3 regions of the Mesorhizobium salmacidum genome follow, and region 2 is predicted to be linked to each of the others. Evidence: riboswitches for the same ligand, from Rfam matches in the RefSeq annotation. Region 2 holds a riboswitch; each other region holds the start of a gene.

Region 1 (7,090 bases), on a different contig from region 2:
ACCGGGTCGTGCCAGCCTTCGACGTCGATGGCGCCCTTGTATCCGGCCAGCCGCAATTCGCTGATCACCCGCGTCCAGTCACTGTCGCCGAAGCCTGGCGTGCGCATCTGTACGAACGGCAGCCGGCCGAACACGCCGTGCTCGCGAATGACGTCCCAGCGCACCGTCGCGTCCTTGCCATGGACGTGGAAGATGCGCGGCGCCCATTTGCGGATCTGCGGCATCGGATCGATCAGATAGACGAGCTGGTGGCAAGGCTCCCATTCGAGGCCGAGATTGTCGTCAGGCAACTCGTTGAACATCAGCTCCCAGGCGTCCGGATTGTGGGCGATGTTCCAGTCACCAGCAACCCAGTTGCCGTCCATCGCACAATTCTCGAAGGCGATGCGAACGCCCTTGTCGGCGGCGCGCCTGGCCAGCGGCCCCCACACCTCGCGAAAGCGCGGCAGGCTGTCTGTCAGCGGCTTGCCGCGGAGCCGGCCGGTAAAGCCGCAGACCATCGAGGCGCCGAACAAATGCGCATTGTCGATGACCGTCTCCCAGGCCTGGAGCACGCCACGGTCGACATCGCCGCCCTCCAGCGGATTGCCGAACACGCCGAGCGACGACACCGTGACATCGGCATCGCCGATCGCCTCGCGGATCTGGCCCGCCAACCGGGGCAGGTCCTTGCCGCCCAGTGTCTGCCAGAAGAAGGGCTGGATGCTCTCGAAGCCGAGCGGCAGGATTGCCTTGATATAGGCGGCCGGGTCGTCGAGGTTGGCCCGCACCATGGTACCGATCCTGATGTCGAGGAGCGGGTTTGGCATCATTGTGCTTCCTTTGCGATCATCACGCGGCGTCCGGTTTCGGCGCTCTCGATGGCGCCAAAGACCATGGCCAGGCTCTTGATGTTGTCGGCGCCGCGCGTTTCCGGCTCGGTGCCGGTCTCGATGGCGCGCATGAAATCCCTGATGATACCGAGATGGCCGTCGACGCGGTCGGCGGGATCGAGCGCGGGCACCTCGATTGGCTGAATTTTCTCGAACATGCCGTCGCGGCCCGGCACCACCATTTCCGCCTTCAACCCTTCATGGCCGTCCCAGATCAGGCTGCCGCGCTCGGCGACGATGCGCCAGCTGCCCTCCCAACTGGTGCGGAAGCCGGCCGCGCACCAACTGCCCGCATAGGTGAAGATCTTGCCGCCGCCGAGATCGAAGACCGCGCTGGCCGACGAGCCCTGTCGGTACCAGGAATTGGCCGGTTCCCATTCCTGGCAATGGACGCCGGCCGGCTCGCCATTGACCATGTAACGGGCGGCGTCGAATGTGTGGATCGCCATGTCGAGCAGCAGCACATGGGCCATCTCCTCGCGAAAACCGCCGAAATGTGGCGCGACGAAAAAGTCGGCGTGGATGCTGGTCGGCTTGCCGATGGCGCCGGAGTCCAGAAATCTCCGGATGCGCCTGACATTGGCGACATAGCGGCGGTTCTGGACGACGGCATGGATGCGCCCGGCCTGGCGGGCGGCCTCGACGATGGCGCGGGCATTCTCCGGGCTATCGGCGAGCGGCTTTTCCGTCAGCAGATGGCAATGATGGGCAAAGGCGGAAAACGCAACGTCGCGCCGGGCGGCGGGAACCACCACATCGAAGACCGCTTGCGGTCGGGTCTGTTCGAGCACAGCGTCGAGACTGGTGCCGATGACGGCACCACCAAGGTCGTATTCGCGAGCCCTGGCCTTCGCCCTGTCGGCATCGAGATCGACAAGGCCGACAATGGCGAGCCCGTCGATTTGCCGCGCGGCATCGAGCCAGGCCTTGCTCATCGCTCCGCAGCCGACCAGAACGGCGTCGATCATCCAGCGCTCCTCCTCTCGGCCCCTCCAGGCCGATCGTCCCGGCGTTCACGACGTGACCGTAAACGTTTTTCCGTAAACGTTTACGAGAACACACCCGAAGGCGTAGAATGTCAATCGGCCGCCCATGAAAATCGTCGTTGCGCCTTGGCCCGGGCGGCCACCGGTGCTAGCCAAGCAAGGGGGAGAACAGTCACTTGGCGTCCAGCATTCACGACCTTGCCCGTCACCTGAACATTTCGATCGGCACGGTGTCGCGCGCCCTCAATGGCCGCGCCGACGTCAATGCCGACACACGCCAGCGCGTTCTCGAGGCGGCCAGGGCTCTCAACTATTCGCCAAACCAGTCCGGCCGCAGTCTCAGGCAAGGCGCTACCCACTCGATTGCCTTCATGCTGCAGCCGCATCCGGGCGACCAGGAATACGGCGAGCCTTTCTTCATTCCGTTCCTGACTGGATTGCAGGGCCGGCTCGCCGAAAGCGGGCTGGATCTCATCGTGGTGATGGGCGCGCCGGGCGACTATCAGCAGGAGCGCCTGCGGCGTGTCGTCGAGACGCGCCGTGCCGACGCGGTGGTGCTGGCCTGGACGCGGCGCGAGGACGAGCGCATCGACTATCTGACCCAGGCCGGCTTCCCCTTCGCCACGCTCGGCCGCAGCCGCTCCGGCGACAAGGCCTACCCCTCGCTCGATCTTGATTTCGAAAAAGCAGGCGCCGACGCGGTCGATCGGCTGGTGGCGCGTGGCCATCGCCGGATCGCCGCCATTCGCCCATCGCTCGATCTGAATTTCGGCTATCTGTTCCTCGACGGCTACCGCAAGGCCTTGCGCCGGCATGGCATCGCCGTCGATCCCGGCCTGATTGCCGACGGCTTCATCAACGAGGCCGGTGGCTACGAAGTGACACCGCAGGTGATGCGGCGCAAGGACCCGCCGACCGCCATCATCTTCAACAATGACGCAATGGCGCTTGGCGGCTGCAAGGCGCTGGCCGAGATGGGCATCAAGCCGGGTCACGACATGGCGGTGACCGTCATCGTCGATACGCCGCTCTGCCGCTATTTCTCGCCAGCGTTGACTGCTTTCCGCCCGGCGCTGCAGCCCATGGGACGGCGGCTCGCCGAAATGCTGCTGGCGTCGCTGCCGGCTTTTGCGGGGGCCGCCGGGCCAGAGACCATCAGGGAGGTCTGGCCGCTGGAACTGATCGCCCGCGACAGCGATTGACCATTGGTTGGTTCTGTTATAACAAAACAAACGACTACCTTGCCTCGCCGCCGCGCGCGGCCTAGGCTGCGACTCGTGATGGTCCCCGAGCCGAAAGGCGAGGGGTGAAAAGGGAACGCGGTGAGATCCGATTTTGGGTCGAGGCCGCGGCTGCCCCCGCAACTGTAAGCGGCGAGCAAGATCCGGAACGCCACTGGCCGGCAAGGCTGGGAAGGCAGGATTGCGCAGAGACCCGTGAGCCAGGAGACCTGCCATCACTGAGTTGACCGGACGGGGTGTGCCGAGAGGAAACGTGGACATCGGTCTTGTCGGCCGGTCGACCAACATCCTTCCGTCGCCAGTTTTGAAAGTGACGGGAAGTTGGACGGCGCAATCGATCGTATTCACCCTGGGCCCATGCACCAGATCATCGTGTGCACCCTTTGCCGCGACGTGCCGACCGGCGTCAGGTCGGGCGAAGGTTTGTGCACCGAGTTGCGCTCCCGCCTCTCGGCCCAGCCTGACGTGGCGCTTGGTTTCACGGTCGAGAGCGTGGCTTGCATGGCGGGTTGCGCGCGTCCCCTGGCGGTGGCTTTCCAGGCGCCTGGCAAGGCCGCCTATCTCTTCCGGTCGGTCGATGCGCAGGCCGACGCTGCCGATCTCGTGCGGTTTGCCAGGCTTTACGCCTCGCTTCCCGACGGCTGGTGCAATTCCGGACAACGGCCGCCGCGCCTGGCCGGCAAGACGCTGGCTCGCATCCCGAGACCCGGCAAGCTGGTGGATGGCAATCGGTGACAGCGCCGCTTCTCGATGCGCGCGACTTGGGCGCGATGGCGAATGGCCGGCATCTGGTCCATGCGGTCAGCCTGTCGGTGACGTCAGGCGACCGCCTCGCCATCATTGGCCCCAACGGCGCCGGCAAGACCACGCTGCTGCGCATGTTGTCCGGCATGCTCAGGCCAAGCTCGGGGGAGGTGAAGCTTGGCGGGCGACGCCTGGACAGGATTTCACCCGCCGAGCGGGCCCTGCATATAGCCGTCGTGGGCCAGACAGACCAGCCGGACCCACGGCTGGCGGTGATCGATTATGTCGAGCTTGGCCGCGTCCCGCATGCCGGCCTGAGGCGCCGCGACGAGGAACGCGACATTGTCGTGGATGCGCTGCGGCGGACCGGCCTGTTGCCGCTGCTCGGCCGGACTATCGGCTCGCTGTCTGGTGGCGAACGCCAACGCGCCCAGCTTGCACGCGCCATCGCGCAGAAGCCCAAAATCCTGTTCCTCGACGAGCCGACCAACCACCTCGATCCGCGCGCCCGCGCGGAACTGCTCGAACTGGTGGCCGGCTTCGGCATGACCGTGATCGCGGTGCTGCACGATCTGACGCTGGTGGCACCCTTCGCCACCAAAGTGGCGGTGATGAACGAGGCCCGGCTGCATGCGCTGGCGCCGCCGCACGAGGCGCTGACGCAACAGCTTATCCGCGAGATTTTCGGCATCGACGTGTTTCGCCTGCGCCATCCCACCGAGGACCGCGAACTGACGGTGTTCGAGCTTCCGAACCGCGCCGCACCGCCGTCCTGATCAAATCCATCCTTATCCGACACGGTTCAACCAAGGAGCAAAGTCCGTGAAACGCCTCGCCCTGTCCCTCGTCTTCTCGCTGCTGGCCTCGACGGCCTTTGCCTTCCCCGTGACCGTCGACAGCTGCGGCAAGCCGCTGACCTTCGACGCGCCGCCAAAGCGCGCCGTCATCCATGATCTCAACATGGCCGAGATGGTCTTCGCGCTGAAGCTGCAGCCGTCCATTGTCGGCCTGACCGGTATCACCGGATGGTATAAAGTCGGCCCCGACTTCAAGGCAGAGCAGGGTTCCATTCCCGAACTGGCACCGAAATATCCGACGCTGGAGAATCTCCTCGCCGTCGAGCCCGAGTTCTTCTTCGCCGGCTGGTACTACGGCATGAAGCCTGGCGGCGACGTGACCCCCGACACGCTCGCTCCGCACGGCATCAAGACGCTGGTGCTGACCGAAAGCTGCGTCCATCTCGACAGGAGCCGCCCGGACGCCTCCATGGACCTGCTCTATGGCGACATCGAAAAGCTGGGCAAGATCTTCGGCAAGGAAGCAGAAGCGGAGAAGCTCGTCTCCGGCTGGAAGGCGCAACTCGCCGATATCATCGCCAGGGTCGGCAGCGCCAAGGGAACACGCGTGTTCCTTTACGATTCCGGCGAGGACAAGCCGTTTACCGCGGGAAAGTTTGCCATCCCCAGCGCCATGATATCGGCGGCCGGCGGCGACAACATCATGGCCGACATGGACACGAGCTGGGGTAACACGGACTGGGAGACGGTGGCGGCGCGCAATCCGCAATTCCTCATCCTGCTCGATTATCAGGACGGCGGCGGTTACAGGAAGCTGCTCGATTTCCTGAAGGCGCACCCGGTGATGAAAGAGACGGACGCGGTCAGGAACGAGCGCTTCGTGGCGCTTCGTTACGCCGAGCTGACGCCAGGACCGGCGAACATCGACGCCATCGGCAAGATCGCCAGGGCGATGCATCCGGAAGCGTTCTGATGGCTCTCGCCCGGGAGCACAAATCCGGCGCGCTTTCAGGGCACAAGGGCTTCATGCTGGCCATGACGGCGGGCGCGGTGGCGCTCGTCGCGCTGGCGCTGCTGTCGATCGCCTACGGCTCGACGCTGATACCTCTAGCCGATGTCGTCGCCGCACTGGGCCGTTCCATCGGGCTGGATGAACCTCAGATATCGGGTCCGGTCGGCAGGATCGTCGTCGACCTGCGGCTGCCGCGCACGATCCTGGCGATCTGTGTCGGCGGCGGGCTGGGCATCGTCGGCGCGCTTTTGCAGACGGTGACCCGCAACGACCTTGCCGACCCCTTCCTGTTCGGCCTGTCGTCGGGAGCCGCTGCCGGCGCGGTTTCCGTCATCACCGTCCTCGGCGACAGTTTCGGCATCTGGACCTTGCCTGTGGCTGCGTTCACCGGCGGCATACTCGCCGCTTCCATCGTGCTTTTGCTGGTGGCGCGGGTGAGGGGGCAAGGTCCGGAGCGGCTGATCCTCGCCGGCCTTGCCGTCTCCTTCATGTTCACGGCCTTGACCAATTATCTGGTTTTTGCCGGCGACCAGCGCGCGGCCCATTCGGTGCTGTTCTGGACCATGGGCGGGCTCGGGCTGGCGCGCTGGGACAATGTGTGGCTGGGTGCGGTGGGCGCTGGCACGATCGCGGCCTACGGGCTGTGGAACCACCGCAAGCTGGACGCTTTCCTGGCCGGCGAAAGCGCTGCCGAAAGCCTCGGCGTGCCGGTGGCCCGCATGCGCAGAACGACATTTCTCGTGGCCGCCTTCTCGACGGCAATCCTCGTCTCGGTCGCCGGTGTCATCGGCTTTGTCGGATTGATGATCCCGCATCTGTCGCGGCCGCTGGCCGGTTCCCTGCATCTGCGCTTGATCGCAAGCTGCGCGCTGTTCGGGCGGTGCTCCTGCTGGCAAGCGATCTTCTGGCCCGGACCCTGCTGCCGCCGCAGGAACTGCCGATCGGCATCATCACCAGCTCGCTCGGCGCATTCTTCGTTGTCACCATGGTTGTCCGAAACCGCCTTTGAAGACGGCGCCTTGTTGCCTTTCGGGCGTTGTTGCGCACGGGCACGCGTTCACCTGTCGCTAACCAGGATCGGGTTGCAAGCCTGCCATGCGCATTTTGCCACTTCATGCGATCTGGCATCTTGAATAGTAAGCACGCTTATTATATATACCGCTCATGGTTTCAGATGGCATCGACAGATTGGGATTTTTGATCCACGACGTGCAGCGCCTGATGCGCAAGCGCTTTGAGGCGCGCGCCAGCGGGCTCGGCCTCTCTTCGGCGCAATGGCGGCTTCTGGTCCGCGTTGCCAAGGAGGCGGGCGTTGCACAGGCGCGGCTCGCCGAACTGCTCGAAATCGAGCCGATCAGCGTCTCACGCCTGGTCGACCGGATGGAGGAGGGCGGCTGGATCGAACGCCGCTCCGATGCGGCCGACCGGCGCGTGCGCA
Region 2 (7,090 bases):
GTCAGGCCGCGCAGCGGATCGCCAATTCGAACGATCCCGAAGCGACGTCGAGGAAGGTGGTGGCAGCGTTCAAGCAATTGCTCGAAGGCCTGCTCGAAAAGCCGGAAGCCCGGCCAAACTGAGCCACCGTGGCGCTCCCGCCACCGCCTGCAATTGACAATAAACGGTTTGGGCGCATCCTCCACGCCACCTCTGGGGGATTCGGGGCATGTGGGATTTCGATATCGGCAGGTCGGTGTCCATCATGATGCGGACCTGGCCTTTCATCGTCTTTCGTATGATCGTCTATTTCGGCATCACGCTGGCCTATATCATGGCCACCGGCACGGGCGCCTCGGTCGGCTATGGCGTCGGCCATATCTCCACCGATCCCGACGGGCCGTTGTCCTTTGCCATGTGGGGCGGCGTAGTTGGTTTCGGCCTCGTCTCGATCGCTGTCTACTGGATCCGCGAATACATCCTCTACGTCGTCAAGGCAGGCCATATCGCCGTCATGGTGCATCTGATCGACGGCCATGACGTACCCGACGGCCAGAACCAGATCGCCTACGCGAAAGAGGTTGTGACCGAGCGCTTTGCCGAAGCGAACATCCTTTTCGTCGTCGACCAGCTGGTCAAGGGCGCCATCCGCGCCATCACCGGCCTGCTGAGCGGCATTGCGGCTTTCCTGCCCATTCCGGGCCTGAGCGGCCTGGTCTCGTTCCTCAACACGGTGATCCGCCTGTCGCTGACCTATGTCGACGAGATCATTCTCGGCTACAACATCCGCATCAATTCGTCCTCACCCTTCGAGACCGCGCGGCAAGGCGTCGTGCTCTACGCCCAGAACGGCAAGATCATGGTCAAGAACGCCGTCTGGCTGGCCGTGATCATGTGGGGGGTCTCCTTCGTCATCTTCCTGCTGATGCTGGCCCCGGCAGCCGCCATTCTTTACGTCATGCCAGGACAGCTCGCCGGTTGGGCCTTCGTTCTGGCCATCGTCTTTGCCTGGGCCTTTAAGGCGGCGTTCATCGAGCCGTTCGCCATCGCCTGCCTGATGCAGGTCTATTTCAAGACCATCGAGGGTCAGGTGCCCGATGCCGCCTGGGACGCCAGGCTGGCCGATGCCTCGTCGAAGTTCCGGGAACTCAAGCGCAAGGCGCTCTCCACCTTCGACGGTTCGCGCTGGGGCACGGCCGGCGCGACACGCTGATCGGTTGGGCTGGCGGGCCCACCGGCGACAGTGCTGAAGCGGGCCACTGTCGATTTGAGCGGCGCTTCGCCTTGCCCACAAAAAGTCTCGCTCATGATCAGGTCGGGCAACGGCAGCCGTCGGCCCCAGCCATGCGTTTCGAGATCCGGTTTTGGCGCGAACTCCGAGACACGGCCGACGCAGAGATAGGCGATCGGCGTCACGTGATCGGGGATGGACAGCAGGCTCTTCAGCGCTTGCGCCTCGATGATGCTGACCCAGCCGACGCCGACTCCCTCGGCGCGTGCCGCCAGCCAAAAATTCTGCACCGCGCAGACCGTGCTGTAAAGATCCATTTCCGGATTGTGCCAGCGTCCCAGCGGCGAGGCTTTCGAGCGCTCGCGGTCGCAGGTGATGCAGATGTTCAATGCGCTTTCGCAGATGCCTTCGAGCTTGAGCTTGCGGTAAAGCGCCCGCCGGTCCGCCTCGATTGCCGGCAGTTCCTGTTCGCGCGCCGCCAAGAACAGATCGCGCACCTCCGCCCGTCGCGCGGCATCGCGGATGACGATGAAATTCCAAGGCTGCATGAAGCCGACTGACGGCGCGTGATGGGCGGCGAGCAAAAGCCGCGCCAGCACCTCGTCGTCGATCGTTTCCGATGTAAAATGGCTGCGGACGTCGCGCCGCGTGAACATGGCGCGGTAAACCGCGTCACGCGCTATCTGATCAAATCCATCGCCCATTGGAGCGGTCATAGCTTCCGGCATCGCTTGTCCCCTTGCGATTGCAGCAGTTCAAATTCTCAGAGCGTACTTTGTGCGTCCAGGAGGACGCGCGTCGCTCTGATATCATCCGCCTGACCATGCGGATGACGATGCCTGCCAGGCCGGTCTTCTGGCTCGGGATCAACCCGCGTCCGGTGCCTTCCCGTCATTGACAGTGGCACTTACCGGCGCGGTCCCCCTCACAGCGTTGGGCACGCCACGGTATCAAACCGTGTTCCCGATTCTCCCGCCAGAGCACTTGTAGCCAAGTGGAATCACTTGGCGTCGCAGAATGCGGCTAAAACAAACAGACCGGCGGGCACCAGGCAGTGGCGGCGACCTTACGCCGAAGCGCCGGCGACGCCAATGCCCGCAGCGACATGAATGGACGCAGCCGTGATTTTCCCCAGCGATCAAGCCGCAACGCATGGCCATCACGGCGCCGGGGCACTAGATAGGGGGACATGGCCACTCGTCTCTACACGCACCCGATCTTCCTCGAACACATCACCCCGCCAGGTCACCCCGAGCGGCCCGACCGCTTGCGCGCCATCGAGCGCGTGCTCGACGACGAAGCTTTTGCCGCGCTTGACCGCGTCGAGGCACCGCAAGGCGACGAGGCCACCATCCTCTACGCGCATCCCGCCGATTTCGTCGCGCGCGTGCGCGCTGCCATTCCCGATGAAGGCCTCGCCCGCATTGACGCCGACACCACTGCCAGCCCGAAGAGCTGGCAGGCGGTGATCACGGCGATCGGCGCCGCCAATGCCGCCGTCGACGACGTCTTTGCGGGCCGCGCCGACAATGTCTTCGTCGCCGCCCGGCCGCCTGGCCATCATGCTGAAAAGAACACGGCCATGGGCTTCTGCTTCTTCAACACTGCGGCTATCGCTGCCCGCTATGCGCAGAAGAAGCATGGCGCGGAGCGTGTCGCCGTCGTCGATTGGGACGTGCACCACGGCAACGGCACGCAGGATATTTTCTGGGACGATCCCTCGGTGCTCTATTGCTCGACGCACCAGATGCCGCTCTATCCCGGCACCGGCGCGAAGAACGAGACCGGCGCCGGCAACATCGTCAACGCGCCGCTGGCGCCGCAGACCGGCAGCGAGGTGTTTCGCGATGCTTTCCTGTCGCGCGTGCTGCCGGCACTCGACAATTTCGCGCCCGATTTGATCATCGTTTCGGCCGGCTTCGACGCCCACCATCGCGACCCGCTGGCGGAAATCAATCTGACCGAGGACGATTTCGACTGGGCGACCGGCCAGCTGATGCAGCGCGCCGCGCGCCATAGCGGCAACCGGCTCGTCAGCGTGCTCGAGGGCGGCTACGATCTGCACGGATTGGCATTTTCGGTCGCCGCCCATGTCGGGCGACTGATGAAAGGATGAATGATGACTGGTGAGATCAACGAAGACGTCAAGGCGATGAGCTTCGAGCAGGCACTCGACGCGCTGGAGAAGATCGTCGATGATCTGGAGCGTGGCGACGTGCCGCTCGACCAGTCGATCCGGATCTACGAGCGCGGCGAGGCGCTGAAGGTGCATTGCGACCGGTTGCTGAAGGCCGCCGAGGACAAGGTCGAGAAGATCAGGCTGTCGCGCGACGGCAAGCCGGTTGGAACCGAGCCGCTCGACGCGGACTGAGGTCCGGAGCAGGCTTACCGACTTTTGGACACGATCATGATTGAGGATACAACTCGTCCCGATTGAAACGGATAAGAGGAGATACGGAAGCGATGTGCAGAAACATCAAGACCCTGTTCAATTTTGATCCGCCGGCAACCAATGACGAAGTCCGCGACGCGGCACTCCAGTTTGTCCGCAAGCTCAGCGGAACGACGCGACCGTCGAAACAGAACCAGCATGCGTTCGATCATGCGGTCGAAGCCATCGCGGCATCCGCACGCGAATTGCTTGATTCCCTCGAAACCCACCAGCATCCGCGCAATCGCGAAGAGGTGGCAGCCAAACTGAGAGCAAAGGCGGCGATCCGGTTCGCCTGACATGTCCAAAGCGGCCACCGAGCGCTGACCAGGAGAGTTCATGAGCTTCTTCCCGGGGAAAGACCCTGAGGCCGGCGATGCCTTCGCCAGCGACCAGATCGAACTGATGGTCATCCCCAACGCCAAGGATATTGGCGGCTTCGAGGTGCGCCGCGCCTTGCCGACCGCCAAGAGAAGGCTGGTCGGGCCGTTCATTTTCTTCGATCGCATGGGCCCCGCGATCATGCGCGCCGGCCAGGCGCTCGATGTCCGTCCGCACCCGCATATCGGCCTGTCGACAGTGACCTATCTGTTCGATGGTAAGATCAGGCACCGCGATTCGCTCGGCACCGAAATGGTGATCGAACCCGGCGACGTGAACCTGATGACCGCGGGCCGTGGCATCGTCCACTCCGAGCGCACGCCGCAGGAATTGCGCGGCGCGCCGATGTCGATCTCCGGCCTGCAGACCTGGCTGGCTCTGCCGGACGGCAAGGAAGAGGTTGCACCGGTGTTCGAGAACACAGGGGCGCTGCGGCTTCCAGAGATCGATGCCGAAGGCGTCAGCGGCCGCGTCGTCATCGGTGACTTCCAAGGGTTGCGGTCCCCGGTGCGGGCAGATTCCGACACGCTCTACGCCGATTTGCGGCTGGGGCCCGGTGCCAGCGTCAAAATCCCGGCCGATGCGGAAGAGCGCGCCATCTACACGCTGGAGGGCGAAGTCTCGATTTCGGGCGACGTCTTTCCGGCCGAACGGCTGCTGGTGTTCCGGCCCGGCGACGAGATCGTCATATCGTCGCAAACCGGTGCGCATTTCATGCTGTTCGGCGGCGCCTCGCTCGGTTCGAAGCGCTACATCTGGTGGAATTTCGTCTCTTCGTCGAAGGAGCGCATCGAGCAGGCCAAGCAGGAATGGAAGACCGGCCGCTTCGATATCGTTCCTGGCGATGAGAAAGAGTTCATTCCGCTGCCGGAAGGCTGAGCGGAGCGGTGAGGGGCTGACCGTCCGCGTCACCGACACGCATTTACTTTCGCCGGCCGGCGGCCTATCCCGCCGATGAAAAGAGAGTCTGGTCCCAACGTGAACGCAACGCCGCATACGCCGCTTCTCGACAAGGTTCGCGTCCCGGCCGACCTGCGCACGCTGGCCGAGAGCGAATTGCCGCAACTGGCGTCCGAGCTGCGCGCCGAACTGGTCGATGCTGTCTCCCACACCGGCGGCCACCTTGGTGCCGGCCTTGGCGTGGTCGAACTGACGGTGGCGCTGCATTATGTCTTCAACACACCCGATGACCGGCTGATCTGGGATGTCGGCCACCAGGCCTATCCGCACAAGATCCTGACCGGACGCCGGGACCGCATCCGCACCCTGCGCCAGGAAGGGGGTTTGTCGGGCTTCACCCGCCGAGCCGAGAGCGAGTATGACCCGTTCGGCGCCGCCCACTCCTCGACGTCCATATCGGCTGGTCTCGGCATGGCCGCCGCCCGCGACCTTTCAGGCGGCCGCAACAATGTCATTTCAGTCATCGGCGACGGCGCAATGTCGGCCGGCATGGCCTATGAGGCGATGAACAATGCGGGCGCGCTCGATGCCCGCCTCATCGTCATCCTCAACGACAACGACATGTCGATTGCGCCGCCGACCGGCGCCATGAGCGCCTATCTGGCGCGCCTGGCTTCCGGCAAGGCCTATATCGGCTTGCGCGACTTTGGCAAGAAACTGACCTCCTATCTCGGCAAGCGGGCCGATCGAGCCATCACCCGCGCGGTCGAACATGCGCGCGGCTACGTCACCGGCGGCACTTTGTTCGAGGAACTCGGCTTCTATCACATCGGCCCGATCGACGGTCACAATCTGGAGCATCTGATCCCGGTCCTGAAAAATGTCCGCGACAACGGCAAGGGTCCGGTGCTGATCCATGTCGTCACCCAGAAGGGCAAGGGTTATGCGCCGGCGGAAGCGGCCGCCGACAAATACCATGGCGTCAATAAATTCGACGTCATCACCGGCGCGCAGGCCAAGGCGCCAGCCAACGCGCCGGCCTACACCAAGGTGTTCGCCGAAAGCCTGATCCAGGAGGGCCGCGAGGACGATCGCATCGTCGCCGTCACCGCCGCCATGCCGAGCGGCACCGGCCTCGATCTGTTCGGCGAGGTGTTCCCGTCGAGGACCTTCGATGTCGGCATCGCCGAGCAGCATGCGGTGACCTTCGCCGCCGGCCTGGCGACGGAAGGCTACAAGCCGTTCGCGGCGATCTATTCGACGTTCCTGCAGCGCGCCTACGATCAGGTCGTCCATGACGTCGCGATCCAGAAACTACCGGTGCGTTTCCCCATCGATCGCGCCGGCTTTGTCGGCGCCGATGGCGCCACCCATTGCGGCGCGTTCGACACCACCTTCCTGGCAAGCCTGCCCGGCTTTGTCGTGATGGCTGCCGCCGACGAAGCGGAGTTGCGCCACATGGTGCGCACCGCCGCCAGCTATGACGATGGGCCGATCGCCTTCCGCTATCCGCGCGGCAACGGGGTCGGCGTCGACATGCCCGAGCGCGGCTCGGTTCTCGAGATCGGCAAAGGCCGCATCGTCCGGGAAGGCAGCAAGGTTGCCCTGCTGTCCTTCGGCACGCGCTTGCAGGATTGCCTCATCGCCGGCGAGGAACTCGGCGCGGCCGGGCTTTCCACCACCGTTGCCGACGCCCGCTTCGCCAAGCCGCTCGACCAGGATTTGATCCGCCGGCTGGCCCGCTCGCATGAGGTGCTGGTGACGGTGGAGGAGGGCGCTATTGGAGGCTTCGCCAGCCATGTACTGCAGTTCCTTGCCCATGAAGGACTGCTGGAAAATGGCCTGAAGGTACGCCCGCTGGTACTGCCGGACGCCTTCACCGACCACGCCAAGCCGGAGAAGATGTATGCCGACGCCGGCCTCGACGCCGCCGGGATCGTGCGCACTGTTTTCACGGCCCTCGGCCATACGGTCCGCGCCCAGCGCGCCTGAATCAAAACCTGAACAGCTTGGATCAGTTTGCCGGCTTTATTTTGTAACGCGTTGTTAACGCTGCCGTTTGGCGTTTCACTTACTGTGTCCCTTGGCCGTTTTTCAACGGCACCCTGCTAGACCGGCGTCAGGCAGGGAGACAACAACAATGAAGACGCTTCTGTGCGGCGCGGCCT
Region 3 (7,090 bases), on a different contig from region 2:
AATCTCCCCCCTTGCGGGGGAGATGTCCGGCAGGACAGAGGGGGGTGCTTCGCGAAGACCTGTCTCCCGATCTGCTCGGCCCCACGCAGCATCTACTGAGGCGATTGCATCTGCTGGCAGCTCTTTCGAGAGGTCCAAATAGTCCGCCAAGCCAAGTCGGTGATCACTTTTTTCCAGCAAATCCAGCAATTCACGCGGCGTTTGCGGTATCGCGTCAACGGCATAGCCCTGTTCGCTCAAGTCCCGCAGCATGGCCAGCACGCTGGACGGCACATCCAGCCCGACCGCATAGCCGGTGCGGCCGGGAGCACTGGGATAATCGGGAATGAGGATCGCCAGCTTGCGTTCGGCGCGCGGGGTCTGCTGCAAACGGATGAAGGCCGCGACGCGCCTAGCCACTTGCTCAACACGATCCCGTTCCGGCCGGTTGGCCAAGGCGCGGTGGCCCAGCGCCGGGTCGACATCGCTCTCGCCCTTGAAAGAGATGGCGCCGGCAAGGATGCGGCCATCGAGTTCGGGCAGCACGACATGCATGGCAAGGTCGGCGGGCGCCAGTCCGCGCTGATTGTTTTCCCACACGTCGCGGCGCGTGGTGGCGACGATGACCTGGAAGACAGGCACGCCGGCGCGGTCGAACAGGGTTTCCACGCCGGGCTCGGCGCCAGAAGCGAAAGCGGTCGCGGTGATGATGGCGGCGGGTTTCAGCGATGCAATGGCATTTTCGACGAACGCCAGGGACACCGGATCCTTGAGACTGGAAACGAAGATCGGGACCGGTGCCAGTCCCTGGGAGTGCAAAGCCTCGGCCAGCGCATCGATCGGGGCGACATCGGCTGCAAGCAGCATCGATCGGTAGAAGAGAATCGGGATGATGGGAGCGCTGGCATTTGAAAGGTCCGGCTGTTCTGCGACCCCCAATCCAGATTGATGGTAACCAGCCTTCGGCACGCTGACCGGACTGGCGACGGGCATATCCTGTCCAGCCAGGCCTGCCAGCCTGTGCACCAGGGCGCTCATATTGGCCGGGCCGCCCTCGCGGAAATAGCCGAGCAGGCCGTCGAGTTCGGCGCGCGGCAGCGTCGAGGCTTGGATCAGTCTGAGATCCTCATCATGGCTTTCACCCGGAAGCAGCGCCAGTCTTATGCCGCGCTCGCGGGCGATTGCCGCGAGCTGGTCGCAGCCATAGCGCCACCAGTCGTAGCCGCCGAGGATACGCACCATGATGACCTTGGCATGGCGGGCGACGCTGTCGATCCAGAGATCGACGGACATGGGATGGCGCAGGTCGCGCAGTGCGGCGAGCCGCATCGACGGCAAGCGATCGGCGTCGGCCTTCCATGCCGCCGCCAGCCCGGCGAGATCGCTGTCGGTGAAGGACAGGGCCACGATATCCGCCGGCGCCTGCCGGAGATCGACAGGCTCGGCGAGGTCGTCGAGCGACGCGGAGGTCGTGGTGAGGATGTGCATCGCTGCCCGTGCCTGAAAATCAGCCGGCGAGGATACGTTCGATCGCCGGACGGTTCAGCCCCTTGAGGCCGATGACGACGAGGCGCGAACGGCGGTCGTCCCCGGCGGTCCAGGCGCGGTCATAGTAGTGATTGACGCGCGGGCCGACGGCCTGCAGCAGGAGCCGCATCGGCTTGCCACCGACCTCGACGAAGCCTTTCACTCGCAACACGTTTTCCTGTTCGGCGGCGGCGGCGACGCGTCTTGCCAGTTCGTCGGGATTGGCGATCGAGGGGATGTCGACGATGAACGTGTCGAAGTCGTCATGTTCGTGGTCGAACGCGCCGTCGTGATGGGATTTGCGGTTCTCGATGTCGTCCTCGACGGCGAGACCAAGCCCGAGCAGCACCGTGGGATCGACCTTGCCGTGAGACGTCGGCACGATCTTCACGGCGCGGGCGGAGTGTTCGCCAATGATGGCATGGGCGCGGGCTGAGCCCTCGGCGTCCATCAGGTCGCTCTTCGACAGGATGATCAGGTCGGCGCAGGCGATCTGGTCCTCGAACACCTCCTCGACCGGATCATCATGGTCGAGGCTTTCATCGCCGGCGCGCTGCGCCTGCAGGGCGTCCATGTCGTTGGCGACGCGACCTTCGGCAAGTGCGGGACCATCGACCACGGCGATGACGCCGTCGACGGTCACCCGGCTCTTCACTGTCGGCCACTGGAAGGCTTGGACCAGCGGCTTGGGCAGAGCGAGGCCCGAGGTTTCGATCAGGATATGGTCGACCTTCGGTGTCAGCGACAGGATCCGGTCGAGCGCCGGCACGAAATCGTCGGCGACGGTGCAGCAGATGCAGCCATTGGCCAGCTCGACGATGTTTTCCTCGGGGCAGGTGTTGATGCCGCAGCCCTTGAGGATCTCGCCGTCGATGCCGATGTCGCCAAACTCGTTGACAATGATCGCGATACGCTTGCCGCCGGCGTTTTCCAGGAGATGGCGGACCAGGGTCGTCTTGCCGGCGCCGAGGAAGCCGGTGACGACGGTGCAGGGAACGCGGGAAACGGATGCGGTCATATCAAGTCTTTCAGCATGTCGAGGGGAGGGATGCGGGCCACGAGGCCGCGCTTGAGGCTGTCGGGCCGACCCCGCCAGGGAATGAGGCCGTCGCTGGAGGTGGCGAAGAGTTTCGCGCCGGTGACGAGATCGGCGCCGCTGGTCGTGGTCAGATCGCCGAAGACATAGCTCCAGCAGCCGTCACGCAGGATCGCGGCGCTCAGTCGGCGTTTGCAATTGCCGAGGCATTCGACGGTGTGGATGCGGATGTTGTCGCCCGAGGCGGCTTGGCGCATATCTTCGGCCAAAAGTTCGCCGGCCCGGGGATGGGCGTCGGAGCCGGTCTCGTCGCGACAGGAGGCGCAGACAATGACAGTGATGCCGGCCAGGGAATCATCCTCGCCGGACGAAATGTCCGTTGTTTCAGCCGAAAAACTGCTGTCGCGATCCAAATCAGGCTCCTTGCCCGGAAAACCCGCCGGGCGATCGGATACTTGCATTCCAGACGGCAGGTCTCCTGGCTCGCGGGTCATCGCCTTGGGTAGCCGCCTTCCCGGGACAATCCCAGTGGCTTTCGGCCTTGGCTCTTCGCTCACAGTTGCGGGGACAGCCGCGGATTTGGGATTTTTCAATCCCGCACCGCATTCCCTCTTGGCTCCTCCCTTTGCTGAGAGGAGACCGTCTGGATCCGATTTAGGCTCTTGCGGGCAGCGGTGTCAACGCGAGCTTACGACACCGCGATGTCGGACAGCGCCGGGCCCAGGTCGCCGGCAGGCGTCACTTCGATGCGTTCGAGGCCAAGCCAGCCCTGCATCTGCTTCAATTCCTCGAAGAGCTGAGCGGCGGTTCCGGGCGGTGCGCCGGGCTCGGCGTAAGCAGCATGGACACGCAGGACACTTGCCGGCCGGTCTGCCTTGAGGTCGACGCGCGCCACGATCCTGTCGCCGAGCAGGAAAGGCAGGACGTAATAGCCGTATTGGCGCTTGTCGGCCGGGGTGTAGATCTCGATCCGGTAGTGAAAATTGAACAGCCGCTCTGAGCGCGAGCGCTCGAAAACGACCGGATCGAACGGCGCCAGCAGGGCGCGAGCCTCGATCTTGCGTGGCAAACGCGCGTCCCTATAGAGGTAAGCCGGCTTGTCCCAGCCCTCGACGCGAACCGGCAGCAACTCGCCGAGTTCGACCAGTTCCTCCAGCCGGCCTTTCATATCGGCGGGGGAGAGTCGAAAATAGTCGCGCAGGTCGCCTGATGTCGCGATGCCGTGGGCGCGGGCGGAGATGCGCAGCAATTCACGATGTGCATCCTCGGCGCCCGGTACTGGCAGGTCGAGAATCGCCCGCGGCAGCACGCGCTCTGGCAGGTCGTAGAAGCGCTCGAAGCCGCGCCGGTGCGCCGTGGTGATGCGCCCGGCCCAGAACAGCCATTCGAAGGCATGCTTGGCGTGGCTCCAGCCCCACCAGCCGCCGGAGCCTTTCTGGCCCTCCAGCGCGGAAGCGGCGACCGGTCCGCGTGCGACGACCTCGCGGTAGATCTCTTCTATATAGGCGGCGTGCTCGCGGCCCCATTTGGCCAGCCCCAGATACATTTCATCGCCTTGCTCGGCGCGCCGCATGCGCCAGCGCATCAGCGGATAGGTCTCGACCGGCAGGAACGAGGCCTCATGCGCCCAGTATTCGAAGACCGTGCGCTTGCGGGTCACGGCGGCGTTGTCGAGCAAAGCGAGGGGATAGGGGCCAAGACGCGAATAGAGCGGCATGTAATGGGCGCGAACCACCGCACTGACGGAATCGATCTGCAGCAGGCCGGTGCGGGACAAAACGCGGGCGAAATGGCGGCGGTCGGGCGTGCCGGCTGGGCGGGGATCGAGAAACCCTTGAGCGGCAAGCGCGATGCGCCGGGCGGCGGCAAGCGAGATCTTTTCCTTCATGCGGATGCGTCCCTGATGGACCTGTCTGGCGTCGTTGCGAGGCGTGATTCCAGCCCATGCTAGCAGGGTTTTGGCGGCAACTCTGTCAGGAGAGAAAAGTGGAGTAAAAGGCGAAGGAAATCAAACAGGAGCGTATGGGACCAGTTTCTCCCGGATTGCCGTCCAGCTCGGTGTTTTGAACAAGGTTTGACTTGCTTCGCTGGAAGTGCTGCGCTAACCCTCGCCGCGTTGCAGCATAGGCTCCTTAAAACGGTTCAGCGGTTAAACTGTCACGCTTCCGCATTAAGGTCCGGTGCTGTAATCAACGTGGATTGGCGCCAACGGAAAGCCGCTGCATGAACGCACTCCTCAGTTCGTACCTGCCCATCGTCCTGTTTATCGGCGTGGCGCTGGTGGTCGGTCTGGCGCTGCTGGCCGCGCCCTTCCTGGTAGCCTACCGCAACCCGGATCCCGAGAAGCTGTCCGCCTATGAATGCGGTTTCAACTCGTTCGACGACGCCCGCATGAAATTCGACATCCGCTTCTACCTGGTGTCGATCCTGTTCATCATCTTCGACTTGGAAGTAGCCTTCCTCTTCCCCTGGGCGGTGTCCTTTTCGAAGATTGGCATGCTCGGTTTCTGGTCAATGATGGTGTTTTTGGCAGTGCTGACCATCGGCTTTGCCTATGAATGGAAAAAAGGAGCGCTGGAATGGGATTGAACGACAGTTCAGGCACCCTCGTCGCGCCGAAGCCCAAGGGTATCATTGATCCCAACACCGGCAAGCCGGTGGGGGAGGACGATCCCTTCTTCCTCGAAATCAACAACGAGCTTGCCGACAAGGGTTTTCTGGTCACCTCGACCGAGGCGCTGATCACCTGGGCGCGCAGCGGTTCGCTGATGTTCATGACCTTCGGCCTGGCGTGCTGCGCGGTCGAGATGATCCACACCTCGATGCCGCGCTACGATTCGGAGCGCTTCGGTGTCGCGCCGCGCGCGTCTCCGCGCCAGTCCGACATCATGATCGTGGCCGGCACGCTGACCAACAAGATGGCGCCGGCGTTGCGCAAGGTCTACGACCAGATGCCGGAGCCGCGCTACGTCATCTCGATGGGCTCCTGCGCCAATGGCGGCGGCTACTACCACTATTCCTATTCGGTGGTGCGCGGCTGCGACCGGGTCGTGCCGGTCGACATCTATGTGCCCGGCTGCCCGCCGAGCGCCGAAGCCCTGCTCTACGGCATCCTTCTGCTGCAGAAGAAGATCCGCCGCACCGGCACGATCGAACGGTAAATCCATGGCCGCATCCCTTAGCGAACTGTCGACCTATCTCGGCGAGAAGCTGATCGGCCGCGTCAATGACGCGGTGCTCGCCTATGGCGAGCTCTCCATCAATGTCGAGCCGCGCGACCTGGTCGAAGTGATGACTTTCCTGCGCGACGATGCGCGCTGCCAGTTCATCTCGATCATCGATGTCTGCGGCGCCGACTATCCGTCGCGGGCCAAGCGCTTCGACGTCGTCTACCATCTGCTGTCGCCGAAACAGAATGTCCGCATCCGGGTCAAGGTGCAGGCCGACGAAGAGACGATGGTGCCGTCGATCACCGGCGTTTATCCCGGCGCCGACTGGTTCGAGCGCGAGACCTACGATCTCTATGGCGTGCTGTTCTCGGGCCATCCCGACCTGCGCCGCCTGCTGACCGATTACGGGTTCGAAGGCCATCCGCTGCGCAAGGATTTCCCGCTGACCGGTTTCGTCGAAGTGCGCTACGACGACGAGGCCAAGCGCGTCATCTACGAGCCTGTGGAATTGAAGCAGGAATTCCGCAATTTCGATTTTCTTTCCCCTTGGGAAGGCACGGATTACGTGCTGCCCGGGGATGAGAAGGCAAAGCAGTAAATGGCTGAAACCTCCGTCCGCAACTTCAATATCAATTTCGGTCCGCAGCATCCTGCCGCGCATGGCGTTTTGCGCCTCGTGTTGGAGCTCGACGGCGAAGTCGTCGACCGCGTCGATCCGCATATCGGCCTGCTGCATCGTGGTACGGAAAAGCTGATCGAGGCCAAGACCTATCTGCAGGCGGTGCCTTATCTCGACCGGCTCGACTATTGCGCCCCGATGAACCAGGAGCATGCCTTCGCGCTCGCCGCCGAGCGCCTGCTCGGCATCGACGTGCCGAGGCGCGGCCAGCTAATCCGCGTGCTCTATTGCGAAATCGGCCGCATCATGTCGCACATCCTCAATGTGACGACGCAGGCGATGGACGTCGGCGCGCTGACACCGCCGCTGTGGGGTTTCGTCGAGCGCGAAAAGCTGATGGTGTTTTATGAGCGTGCGTCCGGCTCGCGCATGCATGCGGCTTATTTCCGTCCCGGCGGCGTCCACCAGGACCTGCCGTGCCAGCTGGTCGAGGACATCGGCAAATGGATCGACCCGTTCCTGAAATCGCTCGATGACCTCGACAAGCTGCTCACCGGCAACCGCATCTTCAAGCAGCGCAATGTCGATATCGGCATCGTTTCGCTGGCCGACGCCTGGGCCTGGGGCTTTTCGGGCGTCATGGTGCGCGGCTCGGGTTCGCCTTGGGACCTGCGCAAGTCGCAGCCCTATGAATGCTATTCGGAAATGGATTTCGACATCCCGATCGGCAAGAACGGCGACTGCTTCGACCGTTATCTC

The links. A riboswitch is a leader RNA that binds a small molecule or an ion and turns the genes downstream of it on or off. The one in region 2 is predicted to bind cobalamin.
Region 1: another riboswitch for cobalamin. It lies ahead of O7A60_RS28625 (DUF1636 family protein); the one in region 2 lies ahead of bluB (5,6-dimethylbenzimidazole synthase).
Region 3: another riboswitch for cobalamin. It lies ahead of O7A60_RS12360 (DUF1636 family protein); the one in region 2 lies ahead of bluB (5,6-dimethylbenzimidazole synthase).

What each region holds. Positions count from the first base shown of each region.
Region 1 covers NZ_JAPYKS010000035.1:11,589-18,678, forward strand. Annotated here, with positions in the region: gene O7A60_RS28610 (sugar phosphate isomerase/epimerase family protein) at 1-812, opposite strand, end outside; gene O7A60_RS28615 (Gfo/Idh/MocA family protein) at 809-1,840, opposite strand; gene O7A60_RS28620 (LacI family DNA-binding transcriptional regulator) at 2,035-3,060, shown strand; cobalamin riboswitch at 3,123-3,330, shown strand; gene O7A60_RS28625 (DUF1636 family protein) at 3,457-3,834, shown strand; gene O7A60_RS28630 (ABC transporter ATP-binding protein) at 3,831-4,619, shown strand; gene O7A60_RS28635 (ABC transporter substrate-binding protein) at 4,666-5,613, shown strand; partial or broken gene O7A60_RS28640 (FecCD family ABC transporter permease) at 5,613-6,661, shown strand; gene O7A60_RS28645 (MarR family winged helix-turn-helix transcriptional regulator) at 6,817-7,090, shown strand, end outside.
Region 2 covers NZ_JAPYKS010000016.1:103,897-110,986, forward strand. Annotated here, with positions in the region: gene O7A60_RS21430 (TetR/AcrR family transcriptional regulator) at 1-122, shown strand, start outside; gene O7A60_RS21435 (hypothetical protein) at 209-1,192, shown strand; partial or broken gene bluB (5,6-dimethylbenzimidazole synthase) at 1,279-1,938, opposite strand; cobalamin riboswitch at 2,038-2,213, opposite strand; gene O7A60_RS21445 (histone deacetylase family protein) at 2,400-3,326, shown strand; gene O7A60_RS21450 (exodeoxyribonuclease VII small subunit) at 3,330-3,581, shown strand; gene O7A60_RS21455 (DUF2277 domain-containing protein) at 3,674-3,940, shown strand; gene O7A60_RS21460 (pirin family protein) at 3,981-4,901, shown strand; gene dxs (1-deoxy-D-xylulose-5-phosphate synthase) at 4,977-6,914, shown strand; gene O7A60_RS21470 (hypothetical protein) at 7,063-7,090, shown strand, end outside.
Region 3 covers NZ_JAPYKS010000007.1:252,015-259,104, reverse strand. Annotated here, with positions in the region: gene O7A60_RS12370 (cobaltochelatase subunit CobN) at 1-1,467, opposite strand, end outside; gene cobW (cobalamin biosynthesis protein CobW) at 1,487-2,524, opposite strand; gene O7A60_RS12360 (DUF1636 family protein) at 2,521-2,955, opposite strand; cobalamin riboswitch at 2,994-3,201, opposite strand; gene O7A60_RS12355 (winged helix-turn-helix domain-containing protein) at 3,231-4,430, opposite strand; gene O7A60_RS12350 (NADH-quinone oxidoreductase subunit A) at 4,766-5,131, shown strand; gene O7A60_RS12345 (NuoB/complex I 20 kDa subunit family protein) at 5,122-5,703, shown strand; gene O7A60_RS12340 (NADH-quinone oxidoreductase subunit C) at 5,708-6,310, shown strand; gene O7A60_RS12335 (NADH-quinone oxidoreductase subunit D) at 6,311-7,090, shown strand, end outside.